4 regions of the Brevibacillus sp. IT-7CA2 genome follow, and region 1 is predicted to be linked to each of the others. Evidence: riboswitches for the same ligand, from Rfam matches in the RefSeq annotation. Region 1 holds a riboswitch; each other region holds the start of a gene.
What was found. Region 1 has a riboswitch for S-adenosylmethionine ahead of ACM6JA_RS09830 (aminotransferase class I/II-fold pyridoxal phosphate-dependent enzyme). Riboswitches for the same ligand answer to the same signal wherever they lie in the genome.

Region 1 (5,287 bases):
CTTGGCTGTGGTTTTCCGTTTTCCTCCTCCTGTAAGTTTAGTGCGACCGCCAAAATGCGGTTGTCATTGCTCATTTCCGTGAATTGTTTCTGAAGGCGGTGGAAAGAGGAATGATTCAGTTCCACCCGAAACAACCCGCCTGTTTCTAGGGTAATGCCAGTGTGCAATTGCCCCAGCTCACGAAAACTGTCAAAGAGCCGAGATACGTACCGAGCATTGCGGCCAATTTCATCCATGTACCGCTTTTTGGAATCGATTTCTTCTAATACGACAGCTGGTATGACAATTTCATTGTCAGCGAAAGAAAACATCGCCCTAGGATCTTGCAGGAGTACGTTGGTGTCCAGTACGTAGATTTTCTTCAAAATCTCGCCTCCTATTACCCTTCTTATATACCCTATGCAATTTTTGTAGGGATGCTCAAGTGCGGCGACGTGATGTACTACAGTCTATGTTCAGGTAGACAGAGATAGACGACCCATTGGCAGAATGAAAATGGGCAGCCCAGAACAAAATACTTGTAACCCTGCCCTCCTCACGAAGGAAGGCAATACTGGGAAAGGGAGAATGCCTGTGAAACGGATCATGATCTACTGCCTCGGTTTTAGCTTGTTGCTTACAGCATGCATGTCGGGCAATAAACCACCGGCCAATCAGGCTGCACAGCCGAAGCATGCCACTCATACTCAACGCGTTCAGCAAACAGCTCCTGAGCCTGCTTATAATCAATCTTCTCAAGCCACCGCTGATCGTCTGGTCCAACTGGCAACCCGTGTGAAAAGGGTACACAGCGCGACTGCTGTGGTCTTGGGCAAATATGCCGTAGTCGGTATTACTGTGGACCCGAATCTGGATCGCCCAGAAGTCGGCGTCATTAAGTATACGGTTGCGGAAGCGCTGAAAGAAGACCCTCAAGGAGCGAACGTTGTCGTAACCGCAGACCCTGCCGTCGTACAACGGTTACGGGAGATGAGAGATGATATTCGTCGCGGTCGTCCTGTTGCCGGAATTACGGAAGAGTTAGCGGATATCGTTGGTCGGATCATACCGCAACTACCGCGCAGTGTGCAGCCTCGCGAACAAACCCCTTCTCAAGTAAAAGAAAAACGCATGCACAAAGAGCCGCAAGGACAAAACAAGATCAACGCAAATCGTACAGGAACACCTTAAAAGAAAAGAGGTATCCCCCGGATTTAAGCCCGGGAGAATACCTCTTTTTCTTTATGGACGGGTGCTTCAGATGGCAAATGATCCAAAGCTTGCTTCAAATCTGCCACCAAGTCATCGAAATCCTCCAAACCAGCTGACAACCGGATCAAACCATCCGTGATTCCCCTTGCAGCTCTTTCCTCAGCAGGCATCGCTGCATGTGACATCGTAGCTGGGTACGAGAGAATCGTTTCCACTGCCCCGAGGCTGACAGCCACAATCGGCAATTTTACGCGATCAAACAACGCTTTTGCTCGCTCGTGGCTCCCAACATCAAAAGAAAGAACAGCCCCATGACCAGTCGCTTGTTGTGTTTGAATCAGGTGACCGGGGTGATCCGCCAGCCCCGTATAGTAAACTCGGCTTACTTGTGGATGCGAAGACAACCAGTCAGCCAAGCTCGCGGCTGTTTTCGTGCTGACATCCAGTCGGGCTTTCAATGTTTTGAGCCCACGCATCACGAGCCAGCAGTCCTGCACACCCAAAATCGCTCCCATGCCATTCTGGATAAAGTAGAGCTGTTCCCCTAACGCAGCCTCTCTGGTCACAGCCAGACCTGCAACGACGTCGCTATGCCCTCCGATAAACTTCGTTGCACTATGAATGACCACATCTGCGCCAAGCTCCAATGGCCGCTGGTAATACGGGGTAAGGAACGTATTATCGACAATGACGAGCAAGCCGTGCTCCTTCGCTATACGAGAAACCGCTGCAATATCTGTCACCTTTAAGGTGGGATTGGAGGGGGTCTCCAGGTAAACCCCTTTCGTTGCCGGTGTAATGGCCGCACGAACGGCTTCTGTATCTGTTGCATCCACGAACGTAACGGAGATGCCCATTCTCGACAATACCTTGGTCAAAAACCGAAACGTGCCACCGTATACATCTTCCGCCACTACAACATGGTCTCCAGCTGAAAACAACATGAACACGCTGGAAATGGCAGCCATGCCAGATGAGAACGCGAAACCGCGTGCGCCTCCCTCCAGAGACGCAATGGCGTCCTCCAAAGCCTGCCTGGTCGGATTGCCTGATCTTGCATAATCGAATGTACCTGGCTGATCGATATCAGCCTGATGAAATGTGGAAGCCTGATAAATCGGAACCGACGACGCACCTGTGAACGGGTCAATGCAAGTCGAACCGTGGAGGATCTTGGTTGCAAAATTCATCGTACACTCCCCCCTACGACCAAACTAGCATTCAATGCCTGAAACAAATCGGCTACGACATCATCTGGATGCTCGATGCCAACCGACAGTCGCAACAATCGATCACAAACACCGACATGCTCTCTGACTTCTTGCGGGATATCGGCGTGAGTCTGCGTCGCCGGATACGTACACAATGACTCGACACCACCCAGACTTTCTGCAAAGGACACCATTTGCAGATTTTGCAGGAACAATCCCACCTGCTCTGCATCGCATACGCGGAACGATACCATCCCACTATGCCCAGTCGCTTGATTCACCTGGATCTCATGTCCCGGATGCTCTGGCAGACCTGGATAAAATACCTCCGCTACTGCCGGATGCTCACGCAGCTTTTCCGCTACAATCAAGGCATTGGATTGATGGCGCTCCATCCGCAATGCCAATGTTTTCATCCCGCGAACGAGAAGCCAACAATCTTGCGGCCCAAGTACAGCACCGATCGAATTGTGCAAAAACCGGATTTTTTCCGACAACTCTTCCCCTTTTGTTACGATGAGTCCAGCCAGCACATCGTTATGTCCTGCCAAATACTTGGTTGCACTATGTAAGACGATATCTGCACCAAGCTCTAATGGGCGTTGACAATACGGGGTTAAGAATGTGTTGTCTACAATCGTCAGGAGCCCGTGCTGTTTCGCCAATTGTGTTACTGCTCGAATATCGGTAATCTGCATGAGCGGATTGGTTGGTGTCTCAACAAAGATGGCCTTTGTATCCGGGCGAATCGCATCTTTGAGTGCACGAATGTCACGTAAATCCACGTACGAAAACGTCAGACCGTAACGAGAGAGCACTTGCTCGAACAATCGATAGGTTCCCCCGTACAGATCGAGTGAAACGATCAGATGATCCCCTTGGGAAAACAAACCCATGACGGTATGAACAGCAGCCATTCCGGAGGCGCAAGCAAATCCTGTATCTCCTGATTCTGCTTCAGCGATGGTCTCCTCCAAAATGGTGCGAGTAGGATTAGCTGTGCGTGTATAATCATATCCAGTGCTCTGGCCCAAGGCAGGATGGCGATAAGCCGTTGCATAGTAAACAGGAAAGCTCACCGCCCCTGTTTTTTCGTCTCTGCCTACGCCCGCCTGAATCAATTTCGTTTCTAACTTCATGTCTATTTCTCTCCCTCCAATAGTGTACGAGGGCATCAAAAAAGCCCCCTTTCCTCTGAAAGAAGGCTTTGTTTACGTCACCGTAAGCAAATCCTTCTCATCTTTCAGAGTTTGATAACTCTGCAGGAATTAGCACCATTATCTCCCTGTTAAAATACAGGTGATTGGTTGCCGGGCATCATCGGGCCAGTCCCTCCGCCGCTCTGGATAAGAAGATTGCTATTCAATTTGATTGACCCTAATACTAAAGGATCGGCAGGATCCTTGTCAACAATTTATTTCCACCCGTTAATTTGCATCCTTCAAGGCTGTCATAACTTGATTGTCCAGCTTCGCTGCCGCGTTTTTGTCATACGTCTTTTCATATTGTGGTTCTACGGAAATACGGGAACCGTAAAACATAATATCACGAACAGCCTCAATCTTGATTTCTGCCATGGCCAGCTTGAGCGGAACACCTTCCAGTCGGTCTGTTTTGACGACAGCACGACCATTAATGGCGAAAGACGAGCCGGCACCGATCAAATGCAGAACAATTTGTGGTTCCTTCGCAATATTAGCCAAAATACGTGAGCGATTATCCACGGCAAAACGAATCGTATCGGCGCTGACAGCATACGTCCAGGACAAGGAGCTGAGCGATGGTGCCCCTGACTCATGGTCTACTGTGCCCAAGGTAACAAAACGCTCCTTTTGCAAGAGCTTGAATAAATCTTCGGAAAGAGATTGGGAAACAGTTTCAGCCATTTTAAAGCCTCCTAACAAACGTTTTGTACGTTCATTTTACCCTTCACATAGCTGATAGGCAAACGTTTCCTCTCCACCTTGATTCTGGTGGTCTTTTTCCCTAGACTGGTAGGTAACGATATCGAATGATGGAAGGGGATGGACAGCTTGTCGCCTACAGACCGCCTTATCCAGCAAATTGACCAAGTACTTGAAGAGCTTCAGGAAGTTCGGAAGGTAAATGAGCGGATGCATAAAATTGCGATGTTCCTGGAAGATATTCGACTAGCAGATGTGATCCAAAATTACACAGCCCCGCGCAAGCTGCTCTGGATCAATTTCCTCGCAGGTCTTGCCCGGGGTCTGGGATTGACGATTGGTACTGCTATCGTTTTGGCTTTCCTCGGCTCCCTCTTGACGCAATTTCTTTCGATCCCCATTCTGGGGGATTACATCAGACAATTGGTGGAGTACGTCGAGACTTACAAGCAGCGGCCTTAACGATAGAGACTAGTCTCTGTCGTCGTCACGATCGTCATCGTCGTCATGATCATCATCGTGGTCGTCATTCCATTCTTTACCGTGCTTTTTCCAATAGCCATACGCGTTGCCGTTGGGATGCTTATCTTTCTGCTTATCTTTCTGCTTCCCTTTTTCTTTTTTCTTTTTGTCATCATCATCGCCTTCATCGTCGTCTGTTGGCTTCACAGGCTCGACAATGACTTTTGTGCTTAATGCAACGTCAGCTTTCTTAACCAGCTTATCGTCTTCATACAATGCGAATTGAATCGATTTGGCGCTAAAGGAACGATCCTTGTAAGACAACGTCAAAGAAAATTCACCTTTGTCATTCGGTTCAATCTCTTTTTTCTTCCCGTCAGGAGCGATCACAAACAATTCCGTATCGTCCTTTTTATTCCAGCCGCTTACTGTCCCCTTCACCTGAATGGACTTGGCGGCAGGATTGTTTACAGCAGTCCCCTTGATGGCATATACGGTCGCTTGATCCTTGTCAGGAGC
Region 2 (5,287 bases), on a different contig from region 1:
CCGTTTGATAAATCGCCCGGTTGATATCTTTTTCCGCTTGTTGGTTGGCTAGGCCTGCCAATTGGGGATAGTAAATCGTGGTGTTCGGACGGCTAATCGTCCGTGTCAGCACAGTAGCTGGCAATTGATTGAGTTCCACTTTTCTCCGTTTGCCTCCTGTACGTGAGAGTTGTGTAATAGCCTATTCGAAATTGTTTTTGGCTGTTCTTACTTTTTTCACAAATTTGGCAAAGGTTTGGCTATATAATGGGGAAAGAATCCGATACATAAGTAAAAAGGAAACGGGGGGCGGTTATGATTCAACTGATTCGCAATACCTTGACTGACAAAGAAGGCTTTATGATTTTTATCCTATGGAATCATTTGTGGATGGCGGGACTCATTGCCTACCAAGTGGATGTGAACTTCTGGAAAGTGACGTCCTTGGGATTGCTGGTCACTCTAATTGTTTCGCCGTATTATTTCATTCGCAAAGATAGTCATGTGATTCGTTATCTGGTAGCAATTGGACTCATGTTTTATGCGATTTCATTCGATCACTTTACCGATTACCAGGAGGTTACCTTCCTCGCCTTTATCGTCATGGGCTTTTTGGCAGCCTACTTGGATTGGAAGCTAGTCGTAACAGCGGGAATTACCCAAATCATTGTTACGGTTATTGGGTTCTACACAGGAACCTACGAGATTTTCGAGGGTGATTTTTCAGAGCTCAATTTGCTTATGCGTATTGTCACGATTCTCATGATGATGGGAGCCGTCACGTATCTGTGTCTCGCCGGACAAGCCTCCTTGCGAAAAGCTGATGACGCAAGGCAGGAAGCGGAAGAGAAGGAGCGCCGTCTGGGAGAAATGCTTTTGAACATCCAGCAAATGACGGAGCAGCTGGATCGTACAAGCGATCATGTGCATGAGCATGCGGAAGGTACGAAGCGCAATACAGATGAAATGATGGTAGCCTTTAAGGAAGTCGCCACAGGTATGGAATCGCAGGCGAATTCTACGGTGAAGATCGAAGAAGAGGTTCAATCCATCGACCAGGAAATCGAGGCAGTCACAACACAGACCAACTCAATGAAAACGGAATCGCAACAAAACAACCGTCGTCTGACAGAAAGCGTTCAGATGATGAACGAGCTGTCCTCGCAGATGGAGCAAATTGTGCAGGCAGTTAATGTAGCAGCCTCTACGATTCACCAGCTCAATCGTCAGGCGAATCGCGTAGAGGAAATTGTCGGCGCTATTAATCAGATCGCGACACAAACGAATCTTTTGGCGCTGAATGCGGCGATTGAATCGGCTCGTGCAGGCGAGCATGGACGTGGATTTGCTGTTGTAGCGGATGAGGTACGCAAGCTGGCGGAACAAAGCGCGACAGCTACGCAGGAAATTACCGACATTCTGAAATCTCTCCATCAGGAAAGTGAGAATGCGGTGCAGCATATGAGCAATGGGGAAACGTCTGTTGCAAAAGGCCAAGAGCTGGCCGTGAAAACAGTGGCCTCCATCGAAGCAGTGCGTGCCGGGATGATGGCCTTCCTGGAAGCAGCTGATCAAGTAAGCTCCAGCATGGACCGGGTAAAAGTGCGTTCCGGCGAAGTTGCCATCGAGATGTCGACCATTACAGCCGTAACCGAGGAATCCGTAGCCAACTTAGAAGAGCTGTTTGCGACAGCAGAAAACCAGCATCAAAAAGTGCGTGAGATTACGGAAGAGCTGGGCGAGCTGAATACATTGTCTCATCGTCTCCAGCAAACCTTTCACGTAAATTAGTTAGAGGTTGTTTAAAAAGTCGTCTTTTGATCACGAAGTAGTTCTGAAAGCTGATTCGGCATCGAAATTGACGTTCACCTTCGAAGTCCGGTGCTCATGTAGGTCTCCTACACTCCGCTCCTCCTTCTTCAGGTTCTCGCCAATTTCTCGGTGCTGAAAAGACGACTTTTTAAACTTTTATTTACTTATAGAAGTGTTTGGAATTGAGAAAAAAGAATTGCATTTTTGAACCGTTCTGCTAGAATGAATTCCATTGTAACTAAATATATTCACCTACCTTATCAAGAGCGGCGGAGGGACTGGCCCGATGATGCCCGGCAACCACTGATCATGTCTATGCATGAACAGAAAGGTGCCAATTCCTGCAAAACCTGTACCATGGTTTTGACAGATGAGGAAGAGAACGGCTACGTACGCAAACTCTTCCTCCGGGAAGAGTTTTTTTGTTGTATTTGTAAAAGGAAGGAGGAAATAAACGAACGATAAATTAATTTTATAAGAGAATATTCGTAAATAGTATTGAAAAAATGGGTAAAAAGCCGTACATTACCTAATAGGATAAAGAAAAACGTAAAGTTCGGATAGGGAGAGATACATCATGAAGAAGTTATTGCTGGCATTAACGACATTCGCAGTATTGGCAACAGGGTGCTCGACTGGCACAAGCGCACCTGCAGATCAGCCAGGAGGACAAGCAGCAGGACAAGAGGGCGCGGCCAAAAAGCGAATTGCCTTGATTTTGCCCGAGAAAATCGGTGTGAATCCGTTCTTCCAACAAATGGATGAGGGTGCAAAGAAAGCCGCACAAGAGCTGGGCGCAGAAGTGAAAACGATTGAATCTACGGACCATGGAGCGATTGAAGAAAATCTGCGCGTGGCTGTTGCAGAAAATTATGATTTGATCATCACTTCTTCCTTTACATCAGAGGATGCATTGAAAAAAGTAGCTACCGAAAATCCTGATCGTAATTTTGCGATTATTGATACTGTAGTGGATTTGCCAAACGTTCGTAGTGTTACCTTCCGCGAGCAGGAAGCGGCTTACCTGGTGGGAGCAGCAGCAGGTCTGGCAACGAAAACGAACAAAGTAGGTATGGTTGTCGCTCTTGATATTCCGCAGTTGAAAAAATGGACAGTTGGCTTCGGAGAGGGCTTGAAAGCGACGAATCCAAAAGCAGAGCTGATGGTCAACTATGTAGGTAGCTTCACTGACCCGGCAAAAGCGAAGGAATTGGCGTTGCTCCAAGCTTCCAAAGGCGCTGACTTCATTAACGGTGCAGCAGCAGTAGGCGACCTCGGCGTTTTCGAAGCAGCGAAGGAAAAAGGCTTCTTCACAGCAGGTCAGGACGTTGACCGTACGACGATTGATCCAGAGCATATTGTTCTGTCCCAATTGAAAGGGACTGACGCGGCAGCATATGAAACGGTGAAGACCTTTGTAGAAGGAACGTTCAAACCAGGTGTTGTTGCGTACGGCTTGAAAGAAAAAGGTGTTGGCGTAACCTATGTCACGCACGAAAGCAAAACGCCGCTGAACGCTTTTATTGGACAAGAAGTGGTGGATAAAGTGAAAGCGATCAACGATGAGATTGTAGCGGGCACTCGCAAAGTACCAGACCAGTTCTAAAAAGGCAGCTCGGTGCTGAAAAGCCAACTTTTTGAACGGTTATTTATAGCTTGTGCACAGTGATGGATGTGACCGACTACGGCTGTGTAGTCGGTCTTCCATTTTCATAAAAGGACGTACAGAAATGAGGGAGTGGGAATGACCGATCGCTTGGAAATGAGGGCCATGACCAAGAAGTACGGAGATTTTACCGCCAACGACAAGGTGTCGTTCTCACTGGCAGCAGGAGAAGTCCACTCGATTGTCGGGGAAAATGGAGCGGGCAAAACGACACTGATGCGGATGCTGTACGGGATGGAGCAACCGACGTCGGGAGAGATCGTGTTAAACGGCAAGCCAGTTGTTTTTCGCGGACCAGAGGACGCGATTCGAAATGGAATCGGGATGGTTCACCAGCACTTTATGCTCTTCGGAGAATTCAGTGTGACTGAAAATATCGTGATCGGATACGAGCCGAATCAAGCAGGTTTTTTCAAAAGAAATGACGCGGAGGACAAGGTGCGTGTGCTTAGTGAGCAGTATCGCATTCCGATTCATCCGCAGGCCAAGGTAGAGAATTGCTCGATTGGGGAACAGCAACGGGTCGAGATTCTGAAGGTCCTGTATCAGGGAGCGGATATTATCGTGCTGGACGAGCCGACCGCTGTACTTACTCCGCTGGAGGTACGCGACCTGCTGCAAACGATTCGAAACCTGGCGGAGAGCGGCAAGAGCGTCATTTTGATTACACATAAGTTGCAGGAGGTCATGGAGGTAGCTGATCGTATTACGGTACTGCGCGGAGGAAAAGTGACGGGAACGGTATCCCGTACAGAAACCAATGCGGACGATTTAGCCAGACTGATGGTCGGACGTGAATTGCAGGAGCTAGCTGAGCGAGTTCCTCTGGATAAAGGCCCTTTGTTGCAGGTGGAGAATCTCACGGTTCGAGAAAAGCAGACACTGCTTGATCAAGTCAGCTTTACCGTGCACCACGGGGAAATCGTAGGAATCGCAGGTGTTTCCGGGAATGGTCAATCCGAGCTGCTGCAAGCGATCAGCGGCTTGCGAGCGGCACAGGAGGGCACGGTGCGGTTAGGCGGCAAGGATGTGACGAACAAATCAGTAGCTACCATTCGGGATGCCGGCTTGGCGCATATTCCGGAGGATCGCTACTTGTGGGGAACGGCCAAACTCTCAAGCGTCGAGGAAAATGCGTTGATGGGCTATCAGCGAAAGCCTGCTTACAACCGTCGCGGCGTTGTTTTGCGGGAGAAATTCCGCCAAGTCGTAACAGGCTGGGTTGAGCAGTTCGCCATCAAGACAGGCTCCCGACAATTGCAGGAGCTGGCAGGGAATCTGTCAGGTGGAAACTTGCAAAAGCTGATCGTAGCAAGGGAGCTGGGACAGGAAACCCCGTTTTTGATTGCGGCTGAGCCTACGCGAGGGGTGGATATTGGTGCCATGGAGTACATCCATCAGGCGCTGATCGAAAAGCGCAATCAGGGAGACGGGATCTTGCTCGTCTCCTCCGAGTTGTCCGAAATTCTCGCCTTGTCTGACAGGATTTTGGTCATGTATAAAGGGAGAATCGCTGGAGAGCTTTCACGCCTGGAGGCAACCGAAGAAAAAATCAGCGTGATCATGGCGGGAGGAAGCATTCATGGCAGCAATCAAAGAGCTATCTAAGTCATTGGTTCAGCCGTTATTGGCTGTCGTCATCGGTTTGTTGACCGGGGCGCTGGTCATTGCTGCAGTTGGCGAATCGATCTTGGGCACCTACCAGGAAATGTGGAAAGGGGCCTTTGGCAGTTTTTATTTCTTAACGTCTACCTTAGCGAGAGCCACGCCTATCATGCTGATTGCCTTGGGTCTTTCCCTCGCATTTCGGGCAGGGGTATTCAACCTGGG
Region 3 (5,287 bases), on a different contig from region 1:
GAGGAAAGCTGGGATGAACAAGGATGAGAATAATCGCGAGCAAAGGCTGCTTGCTTATTTGCGGGGGGAAATGGCGGTAGAAGATTCGAAACAATTCGAAGAGGAAATAGCCGCTGACGAGGAATACGCACAGCGGTTGGAGAGGCTTTTGCTGGGGGAAGAAACGGGAGAGGATAACGCGAAAACAAAACAGCCTGAAACGCTGTCGGCTGAAAAACAGCGCGCCATTGTTCGCCGGGGGAAATGGAAAAATCGGTTGTCCAACGCTGGATTCACCATAGGGCTTCCCTTTTTGGCCGGAGTTGTATTGCTGATTCTGAATGGCTGGGTTGGGTCACTGATGCATGAAGATCTGTTCCGCGTTGCGAAGTCGATGGTCAATTTTACGCAGCCAGGTGTCAGTGTAGGCGGGAGTGGCTCGCAGGTGGGATTGCTATACGGCAATATCAGCATGGAGTTGCGTGAGAGGGTTGGAGCGGAAGAAAAGAACGCTGGCCGCTTTGAAAGCACAAATGTGCTGTGGAACGTAAACGCTGGGCCGAAATGGCCGAATGGGGTCAGGGAACAGAAGCTGTATTTCCGTTATCCAACAGAGGGGGCAATGGAGAATACGGACTTTCGCACTTCACCTGCCTGGACAACGATGGAGAAGCTGCCCGAGGGAACGGTTTCGCAGCTTGCGATTTCCTTCGATCACTTCCTGACGTACGAGGAGTACTATGAACTGGTTTCCCGCCATGTTGCCTCTTCGGGACAAGATACGGTTTGGTTTGCAGTAGACACAGGGGTCGAGACCAAAGAGAGTGAAGAGGGACAGTTGATGGTAGGTCCCGGAAAAGTATGGGGTTTTGCAGAAAGGGAGCTGAATTATGGTGGACCTATTCTTGTAAACGGGGAAGGGGATAGGCGGATGGCGACTTATCTGAACGAAATGAAGTACTTGTCCGAGCAAGAAGGTTTGACTCGCGATATCGGCAGATTCTTGTTATTTCGTAGCGATCCGCAAATTACAGAACGATACAACTACATGCAGCAAAACGGAGTTCGTATCTACGGCGCTGTCCTAACCGGACCTACGAAAGAACTGTTAAAGCTCAAGGCCGAAAAGTCGATAACAGCAGCGCTTCTAGGCAAGGTAGACTGGTGGAATTGGGAGCAGCCTGCGGCATCGGGAGCACATTATACTTACTAGTAACAAGGTGCGAATTTTTGCACAAAAGGGTGTTGACATCGTGGAAGCGTTGGTTGTATGATTCAAACTAAATCAAAAACCGAATACGTTTTGGATACCTTATCCAGAGAAGGTGGAGGGACTGGCCCGATGATACCCGGCAACCGACATGACGCCATTCAGACGCGAGTAGCGAATGATTGACAGGCGACATGCACGGTGCTAATTCCTGCAGAAACAAAAGTAGTCTGGAAGATAAGGGGGACATCAACACGGTTCTTACACGTGACGACAGCGACCTCTTTTCTTCGGGAAAAGAGGTCTTTTTTTTGCTCCAGGTACTCAAACAAAACAAGTAGAGATAGAGGAAAAATACGCAGAGGGGAGTTTTGGAATCATGGCATATCGCGCATTGACTGAACAGGAAGCAGTGGAGTACGTAAAAGGAATACCGGGTCTTTTTAGTGAAGGAGCAGAGCTGACCAGCCGCGAAATCGGGGATGGCAACCTTAATCTGGTTTTTGACATTCAGGAGCCAGCATCCGGTAAGAGCGTCATTGTCAAGCAAGCACTGCCTTTTGCCCGTGTCGTGGGAGAATCTTGGCCGCTTACAATTGATCGGGCTCGCATCGAGAGCGAGGCACTCCGCCTTCAGCACAAATACGTTCCAGACTTAGTGCCGCAGGTGTATCATTTCGACGGGGAGCTTGCGTTGACTGTCATGGAAAACGTCGGGGACCACATCATCATTCGCAAAGGTCTGATCGAAGGAAAGCGGTACCCGCTATTCGCGAAGCAAATTGGTCGTTTTCTCGCGCAAACCTTGTTCTTCACATCCGATCTGGGCGCGCATCCGTACGATAAAAAAGCGCTAGTCGGAACATTCATAAATCCAGAATTATGCAAAATCACAGAAGACCTCGTCTTTACCGATCCATATGAAAATGCGCCTACCAACGACTTCAACCCGTTGATTCGCCGGGAAGTCGAGGCGATCTGGAACAACAGGCCGCTGAAGCTGGAAATCGCCAAGCTGAAATACGATTTCCTTACGCGCTCGGAAGCGCTGCTGCATGGTGACCTGCATACTGGAAGTATTTTCATCACGGAAAACAGCTTGAAAGCAATCGATCCAGAGTTCGCTTTCTACGGCCCAATCGGTTTTGACATCGGGGCGGTCATTGCCAATCTATTGCTCAACTACGCAGGACAGCACGGTTTGCAAAAAGATCAAGGAGAACGGGAAGCGTACCGCGAATACTTACTGGAAACGGTCGAGGATGTCTGGAATGAATTCGTTTCGCAATTCGTTCAGCTCTGGCACAAGCACGCCAAAGAGCGCAGCGCCCATGTCGAAGGACTGTGGCAAAGCTACGTGAAGCGCGTGATTCAGGATACAGCAGGCTATGCCGGATGCAAAATCTTGCGCCGTGTCATCGGCTTGGCAGGCGTAGCGGACCTGAATGCCATTGAAGACGACCAGACTCGCGCAGAAGCAGAGCGTCTGGCTCTCTCGATTGGAGAAGCGCTGATTCTCGGTCGCGGCGGCATAGACGAATCGACAGATATCACGGACATCGTACGCACTGTGACCGAACGTTACTATCAGGAGGCTACAACAGTATGACAACCAGCACTCAATTGGCACCTGTTAAATGGGAGAATGATGCATTGGTCTTGCTTGACCAGACGCGTCTGCCCGTAGAAACGATCTATTTGAACTTGACTACCTCCGAGCAAGTATGGGGTTCTATCCGTCGCTTGGAAGTGCGTGGCGCACCGGCGATTGGCATGGCAGCAGCTTACGGGCTCTACCTAGGTATTCGTGGCAGTGAAGCGAGTAACTACGACGAGTTTTGGCAGGAACTGAACCAGCAGGCAGATTACCTGGGCTCTTCCCGTCCGACAGCCGTGAATCTGTTCTGGGCGTTGGATCGCATCAAAGCTCGTGTTGAAAAAGAAAGCGGAGCTTCGATTGCCGAGTTGAAGGCGGCAGTGCTCGATGAAGCACTGGCGATTCAAAAGGAAGACGCTGAGGTATGCCGGACCATCGGAGAGCATTTGCTCACTCTGTTGCATGACGGTATGGGAATTCTCACGCACTGTAATCCAGGGGCATTGGCTACAGCAGCGTACGGTACGGCTACCGCTCCATTTTATTTGGCAAAGGAACGCGGTTGGAATCTGAAGGTGTACGCAGACGAAACCCGTCCTGTCCTGCAAGGCGCTCGTCTTACTGCATTCGAATTGCAGCAAGCAGGGATTGATGTGACGCTGATCTGCGACAACATGGCGGCGATGGTTATGTCGCAAGGGAAAGTAGAGGCTGTCATCGTGGGTACAGACCGCGTAGCAGCGAATGGCGATGTCGCCAACAAAATCGGTACGTATGGGGTAGCGGTATTGGCAAAAGCTCACGGCATTCCTTTTTACGTGGCAGCTCCCTTGTCCTCTGTCGATCTGGAGACACCGACAGGCGCAGATATTCCGATTGAAGAGCGTCCAGCCGAGGAAATTACCCATGGCTTGGGCAAACAGGTAGCTCCAGACGATATCAAGGTGTACAATCCTGCGTTCGATGTAACGCCGGCGAAGTACATTACAGCGATCGTCACGGAGACAGGCATTTTCAAGCCGGAAGAGATCGGCAATAGCAAAAAATAAAAGAATGGTTTATAAGCGTTCGCCCTGTTGTTGCTGGCGGACGCTTTTTGCTCATTTTGGCGTTTTCCAGTAAAATATCCAAAAAAGGGGAGATACGTATGCAACCGATTCAACGGATAGCAATCAATGAAGATACGTACTTGAAACAATTAGAATTAGCCGATGCTGAGGAGTTATTTTTGCTTACGGATTCGAACCGGGAGAATCTTATGGAATGGCTGCCGTGGCTGAATTATACGAAGAAGGAAGAGGATTCGCGCCAATTCATCCAAGCGACGATCCATCAGTACAATGATAATCGCGGCATCAACTACGGTATTTGGTACCAAGGACGTCTGGCTGGTACAGTCGGCGTACATACGGTGGATTGGATCAACAAAAAGACGTCCATTGGCTATTGGCTGGGTGCGCAATTTCAGGGTAAGGGCCTAATGACGGAAGCAGTGGCGACCTACTTGGACGTATTGATCTTCGGGTCATGGGATTTGGAAAAAGTAACGATTCAGGCTGCTACGGAAAACTACAAGAGCAGATCGATTCCGGAACGATTAGGGTTTCAACTGGAGGGGATACTACGCCGGAATGAATTCCTTTACGATCATTACGTGGATCATGCCACTTACAGCTTGCTAAAAGAGGAATGGCTTGACTGGAAAACCGATAAAAAATAGTAGATTGAACTGTATGCTTCGATTGACAATGAAAATTCTGTAAATTACGATGGTGAAGACAGATCAAGAGGGCTGCGTGTGATTCGCAAGCCCTTTTTTAGTCGTGCTGTTAGGTTTAAATAAATAGAGGTGATTTACATGCAGACACTTCGGCAATTATCTTGGTTTTTTCGTGCCTATTGGAAACGGTACGTCATTGGAATCTCTGTGCTGTTTATCATCGATGTCCTCATGCTTTGGCCGCCGAAATTAATTGGGGACACGGTGGATTCGATTCGTAACAGTTCCCTGACGGACGCTGACTTGACGCAAACAGTGGTCATCTTGCTCGTTTTGGGTATTAGCTTGTATGGATTGAGGTTTCTCTGGCGGTACTTGTTAAATGGGGGAGCCTTGATACTGGAGAGGACGTTGCGTGAGCGACTGTTTGCCCATTTGACTAGAATGACCCCGTCGTTTTTTCATCGCAAACGCAGTGGGGATCTGATGGCCGTCGCTACCAACGACATTCCTGCTATTGAACAAACTGCTAGTACAGGGGTGCTTACGCTTGTCGATGCGCTGTTCATGACCTTGTTAACGCTGGGCGTCATGGTGACCGCGATTGATTGGAAGCTGACGCTGGCTGCGCTGATCCCGATGCCGTTTTTGGCTTGGTCAACGGCGTACTATGGAAAGTTGCTGCATGAGCGTTTTTACTTGGCGCAGGAAGCCTTTGGAGAGATGAATGATCATGTCCAACAATCTGTGTCAGGCGTTCGGGTATTGAGAGCATTTGTTC
Region 4 (5,287 bases), on a different contig from region 1:
AGGCATTGGCTTGGAGGAGCTGCTCTCTTTTGACCAGAGCAGGGAGGAGCGACTGGCTGGCTGGTACATACAGTGGTTGAACGAGACCGTTGATCAAGGCAGTGAAATACAACGGCCAAAGCGATTCTGTCCCGGAAGTAATGACCGCAAAGGACAAACAAAACGCAGCAGCTCGCATCCATTGAGAAAAAATCATAACACGCTTCTTGTCGAATCGATCGATGTACGGTCCAGCTACCAATTGAATAGCGAGCGACGGCAAGAAATACAGCAGCCACATCTGTCCGACCGCAGCTTGTGAGCCTGTTGCCTGATAGATTAACCAGCTATTGGCCAGGGTACCGAGTGAGGAGCCGAGTTCTGAAATGAGCTGACCGAAAAGAATCCAACGATAAGAACGCTGCTGCCAGACAGAGGCTTGTACCGCGGTTTGGTTCATGGGTTGCTCCTGTCCAGGAATTCATCCCACATCAGCGGGAGCTTGTCCAGCGTATGACGGCGGAGTCTGTAACGGGAGCCTGCTGTTTCAACGAGATGGGCAGACCGCAGCATGGACAGGTGATGGTGCACTGTCGATTTCGCCATGGAGAGTTGATCTGTTATCTCTTGCAGGCTTAGGTCCTTTTCCGCCAGCATTTTGACCATGCGCAGCCTGTGCTCATCACCGAGTGCTTTTAAGGCTTGTACCAGTGAAGGAGGTGGCTGATTAGGATCTACAGCATCGTGCAAATTTTCGTCGGCAACAGGGTAATAAAAAATTTTCGTCCCGACAGCATCGGCCTGTACGGTCCACGGGCGATAGATCGCTTGTGGAATCAGCAGTACGCGTGTCACGGTAGGCTCTGGGAGGTAGCTCGATCCCGTTGCATACTCCACCAAGGCTTCCGGGTTGAGCTTTCCTAGCTTGCTTTGCTTTTGCGACCAATCCCGTTCTAGCATGCGAACGACTTCTTCCTCACGCGGCTTGATATGAGTGGTATACCAGCCTTCCATCAATCGGAGAATATGACTACGTAGCTCTTCTGCATCAACGGAAGTAATATGTTCGATATACGCTTCAAAAAAGAGATGCGCGCGGCACACTTCCTGCAAAGCGGCGCAATCATCCTTGTTTCCTTGTGCAGCCTTCCGCCGTGCTTCCTGCATATTTTCACCGAGATAAGGGAGGGCCTCGTATCGGAGCTGTTCTGTTGAGAGTTCTCTGACATACGAGAGAAAGGAATCCAGATCAGCGAAAGGGCAAAGATCGAGCAGTTGCAAAAGCGTCTTCCACGTGTTGTGCTCCTTCGCATAGTTGACCTCTTGCTGTACAGAGGGTGACAGCTCGTCCAATAGTTGACGCCAGTAGGCAGGAGGGTGTTCCATCGTGTGATGCAATTGATCGTAGGTAGCGGCAGCGATTCCCAAGGCAGCTTCGAATAAAGGAGAATACGAGATCTCCACGCGATACGTTGTCCGTTCACTTCCGATGTTCAAAACTTTCACGTATATCCACTCTCCCAAAATTTTCTTGAATGATAGTATTATAAAAATATCGAACGAAAAATTCAATTATTTTCGAATTAAAATAAAAAAGTAAAAGAAGAATCACAAATCTCTATCCAAAGAGATCACGTGATTCTTCTTTCCTTGTAAAGGTATGGTTAACCTACCGTGGATAATTGCAACGCACGCTGCAGGGCTTGCTCCAGATCAGAGATGATATCGTCGATCGATTCTGTGCCGACGGAGAGGCGAATAAGTCCCGGAGTCACTCCGGCTGCTGCCTGCTCTTCTTCTGTCATCTGCTGATGTGTTGTGCTAGCTGGATGAATGATGAGTGACTTGGAGTCCCCGACATTTGCGAGATGGGAGAACAGCTTCACTGATTCGATCAATGTTTTTCCTGCCTCAACGCCACCGCGAATTCCAAAGGTCAGGATCGCGCCAGCACCTTTTGGCAAATATTTTTGTGCCAATTCATGCTGGGAGTCTGACTCCAGCCCCGGATAACTCACCCACTCTACGGCAGAGTGATTGGTGAGGAATTGGGCTACTGCCAAGGCGTTCTGGCTATGCCGCTCGATGCGCAGATGCAGTGTTTCTAATCCTTGTAGGAACAAGAAGGAGTTGATTGGGGCAACAGCCGCTCCGATATCGCGCTGGAGCTGGACACGCGCCTTGATAATATAGGCGAGTGGACCGACTGCCTCTGTATAGACGACGCCATGGTAGCTTGGATCTGGTGTAGTCAGACCTGGGAATTTTCCGTTGCTCCAGTCGAATTTTCCAGAGTCTACGATGATACCGCCAATTGCTGTTCCGTGGCCGCCGATGAATTTGGTGGTGGAGTGAACGACAATATCGGCCCCGTGCTCAAAAGGACGGCACAAAATCGGAGTCGCGAAGGTGTTGTCCACGATCAAAGGCACGCCATTTTCGTGGGCAATATTGGCGATCGCCTCAATATCAGCGACATCAATGCGCGGATTGCCGATCGTCTCGCAGAACACGGCTTTTGTCTTTTCATTGATATAGGTACGGAAATTTTCCGGATTGGATTGATCAGCAAAATGAACCTTGATACCGAGGCGGGGAAGAGTGTGGGCGAACAGGTTGTAGGTACCGCCGTAGAGGCTGCTGGAAGCGACGATCTCGTCTCCTGCATGCGCAATATTTAAGATGGCGAATGTAATGGCAGCTTGCCCGGATGCGGTCGCGAGTGCGCCAACACCACCTTCGAGCAGGGCAACACGCTTCTCAAACACATCCTGTGTCGGATTCATGATGCGTGTATAGATGTTCCCAAACTCTTTTAAGCCAAACAGGTTGGCAGCATGCTCCGTATCACGGAAAACGTAGGAGGTCGTCTGATAGATCGGAACAGCACGTGAGCCTGTTACAGGGTCAACCTCCTGTCCACCGTGTACCGCAAGTGTTTCTGGCTTCCATTGTTGTTGATCGGACATGTCCATCTCTCCTTTTACTATGGGAAATCGGCTAATAAAAAACGGAGCATTCTCCTGAGAAGAAGAAGGCTCCGATCATGCACGGGCTTGTGTTCATCTCTCAGAATCACTGGATTCTGCAGGAATTGGCACCATGCAGCTAGTCTGCTGGTTGCCGGGTTTCGTAGGGCCTGTCCCTCCACCGCTCTTGATGAGAAAAGTTGTTGTCGTAATTGTATGAAAATATCCCCTCGCTGTCAACGCATAATAGTAAGTTATCAGGGAGGTTTTTATGTATATATAGATGAAAGGTGTTCACTCATGCCATTAATTTGTAACGCTTTTGCCTCAAGCTGTTCACATCCCGTGTGGCTACTGCCGCAGCGAAATAGGAGATAATGGTAGAAAAAAGGGAGCATGGATGTATGGTGAAGCCAAGTGCTCTTCGCGTTAGAAAAGTAAAAAAGCGTGTGATATCATGGAGGTGGTTACAACTGATCTGATCGTACATATAGGAGGATAAATAGCGATGAGCCATGGAGTAAAGGAAATGACACCACAAGAGCTGTTGGAAAAGCTGGAAGCCAAAGAGGAGCTGCAAGTCATTGATGTACGTGAAGTCGATGAGTGGAATGCAGGTCATATCAAAGAGGCAAAGTTGATCCCACTCGGCTTTTTGCCGCACCGTATCGATGAGCTGGATAAGAACATTCCGATTGTGATGGTTTGCCGTAGTGGTGCCAGAAGCAATACAGCTACAGAGTATTTGAGTGCACAAGGGTATGACGTGGCGAATATGGTTGGCGGCATGCTCGCATGGCCGGGTGAAGTGGAACAGTAAGAAGTGATAGAAACAGTGTGAATGCCTCCCGTGTGTAATCAGGAGGCATCTCGCATGGGACAAGCAGGGAGGAAGCAACCCGTGAGTGAAGGAACACAATTGCAGCAGGAATCTGCGATGAAAAAACATTGGTTTCCTGTGTTAGCTGGCATTATCCTTTTGGCTATCGTCGGAGTATTTGGTTATAAGTATATGACAGAAGAGAAGATCGAAGTGTTGAAGCCTATCGCGGACTTCACCTTGGACAACAGTGCCGGAGCAACCTATACATTTAATGAAAGTGCTGGCAAAGTACGACTGGTGGAGTTTATGTTTACCAAGTGTCCGGATATTTGTCCAGCGACTACGTACAACATGGCCAAGCTGCAAGATCAGTTGAAGGAAAAGGGACTGTTCGGAGACAAAGTAGAGTTTATCTCCATTTCCTTTGACCCTGATAACGATACGCCGGAAGTCTTGCAGGAGTACGCAGCCAAGTTCAAGGCAGATCAGAGCGGCTGGAAGTTCCTGCGCGGGGACGCTCAGGCTGTAGAGAAAGTGACGAAGGATTTTGGTCTGATGGTCATGAAGCAGCCAGATGGTTCTTATGCCCATACGGCTCGCATGTTCCTTGTGGATGGAGATGGAAACATGCGCCGCGCGTACGGGATGGCAGCTGACATGGACATGGAAGTCATGATGAAAGAGATGGAACAGCTCGCTGACTAGTGAGTCTCCTCATAGGAGATGGTTACGACTTCTTCTGTCTGATTCACGAATTCAATATGAACGAGTAACGCCCACCTGCGATTGCCTTCTTGAAGCAAGAGCTTAAACGTCTCTTCCGACGTGGTGGGCGTTTTTTGTTTTCGTCCGACATGTAGGTAGTCCACAATTTGAGCGTTTGGATATCGCTTCATCGTTTCCTGCATCGCGAGCCTGCCCCATTTTGCATAAGGAGGCTGGGCATAGCTAGGGAACGGCTGAAAGAGGAACAGGAAAAGTACAGTGGAGAGAAGGGGCATCATGTTCCGATAACGAAATAGGCGACGAGCGGCTTGCACTTGCTTATCCCTCTCCTTTTCGAAATGGTTTGCCATGTATTTTGAAGACTTTTCGGCATATCATTCGTAGAAAATAATGACAATGAAGTGCGGGAGGTTTCCAATGCATTACTTGCTCATTCCCTTATTTGGCCTTCCTATTTTGGTGGGGGTTCTTGCAGCAATTTTTCAAAAACCTCCTTTCTGGAAAAAATGGGGGCTCACGATTGCTTCTGCCGTATTGATTTACGGAGGCTGTTTCGCTGCGAATGTACATTGGCAAATGAATTATGGCATTCCGGTGTTACCCACGGAGTCCGACTTGGAGGTATTTTTATACTTTTGTATCCTGTTGGTGTTTGTTTGTATCCTCATGTATATTGTCTTTTTGATCATGATGAGAAAACAGTTTTGGAAAATGAACCTCGTTTTTCTATGCACAGCCTTTGGTTTGTTTAGCTTTTTTGCTGCTGCCTTTTTAGGCATGGGGCCCTTTT

Region 2: another riboswitch for S-adenosylmethionine. It lies ahead of ACM6JA_RS30985 (BMP family lipoprotein); the one in region 1 lies ahead of ACM6JA_RS09830 (aminotransferase class I/II-fold pyridoxal phosphate-dependent enzyme).
Region 3: another riboswitch for S-adenosylmethionine. It lies ahead of mtnK (S-methyl-5-thioribose kinase); the one in region 1 lies ahead of ACM6JA_RS09830 (aminotransferase class I/II-fold pyridoxal phosphate-dependent enzyme).
Region 4: another riboswitch for S-adenosylmethionine. It lies ahead of ACM6JA_RS05475 (homocysteine synthase); the one in region 1 lies ahead of ACM6JA_RS09830 (aminotransferase class I/II-fold pyridoxal phosphate-dependent enzyme).

The regions. Positions count from the first base shown of each region.
Region 1 is NZ_CATKQT010000011.1:684,365-689,651, forward strand. It holds gene ACM6JA_RS09815 (PhoH family protein) at 1-365, opposite strand, end outside; gene ACM6JA_RS09820 (YhcN/YlaJ family sporulation lipoprotein) at 568-1,170, shown strand; gene ACM6JA_RS09825 (trans-sulfuration enzyme family protein) at 1,194-2,381, opposite strand; gene ACM6JA_RS09830 (aminotransferase class I/II-fold pyridoxal phosphate-dependent enzyme) at 2,378-3,541, opposite strand; SAM riboswitch class I at 3,636-3,755, opposite strand; gene ACM6JA_RS09835 (pyridoxamine 5'-phosphate oxidase family protein) at 3,830-4,288, opposite strand; gene ACM6JA_RS09840 (DUF5665 domain-containing protein) at 4,427-4,768, shown strand; gene ACM6JA_RS09845 (hypothetical protein) at 4,778-5,287, opposite strand, start outside.
Region 2 is NZ_CATKQT010000055.1:216,456-221,742, forward strand. It holds gene ACM6JA_RS30975 (DUF3298 and DUF4163 domain-containing protein) at 1-139, opposite strand, end outside; gene ACM6JA_RS30980 (methyl-accepting chemotaxis protein) at 295-1,770, shown strand; SAM riboswitch class I at 2,046-2,168, shown strand; gene ACM6JA_RS30985 (BMP family lipoprotein) at 2,369-3,397, shown strand; gene ACM6JA_RS30990 (ABC transporter ATP-binding protein) at 3,536-5,065, shown strand; gene ACM6JA_RS30995 (ABC transporter permease) at 5,040-5,287, shown strand, end outside.
Region 3 is NZ_CATKQT010000044.1:460,509-465,795, forward strand. It holds gene ACM6JA_RS21865 (sigma-70 family RNA polymerase sigma factor) at 1-27, shown strand, start outside; gene ACM6JA_RS21870 (anti-sigma factor) at 14-1,192, shown strand; SAM riboswitch class I at 1,289-1,433, shown strand; gene mtnK (S-methyl-5-thioribose kinase) at 1,569-2,798, shown strand; gene mtnA (S-methyl-5-thioribose-1-phosphate isomerase) at 2,795-3,835, shown strand; gene ACM6JA_RS21885 (GNAT family N-acetyltransferase) at 3,934-4,506, shown strand; gene ACM6JA_RS21890 (ABC transporter ATP-binding protein) at 4,645-5,287, shown strand, end outside.
Region 4 is NZ_CATKQT010000008.1:73,453-78,739, reverse strand. It holds gene ACM6JA_RS05485 (MFS transporter) at 1-439, opposite strand, end outside; gene ACM6JA_RS05480 (ArsR/SmtB family transcription factor) at 436-1,485, opposite strand; gene ACM6JA_RS05475 (homocysteine synthase) at 1,644-2,948, opposite strand; SAM riboswitch class I at 3,039-3,145, opposite strand; gene ACM6JA_RS05470 (rhodanese-like domain-containing protein) at 3,457-3,768, shown strand; gene ACM6JA_RS05465 (SCO family protein) at 3,850-4,476, shown strand; gene ACM6JA_RS05460 (YqzG/YhdC family protein) at 4,473-4,847, opposite strand; gene ACM6JA_RS05455 (hypothetical protein) at 4,915-5,287, shown strand, end outside.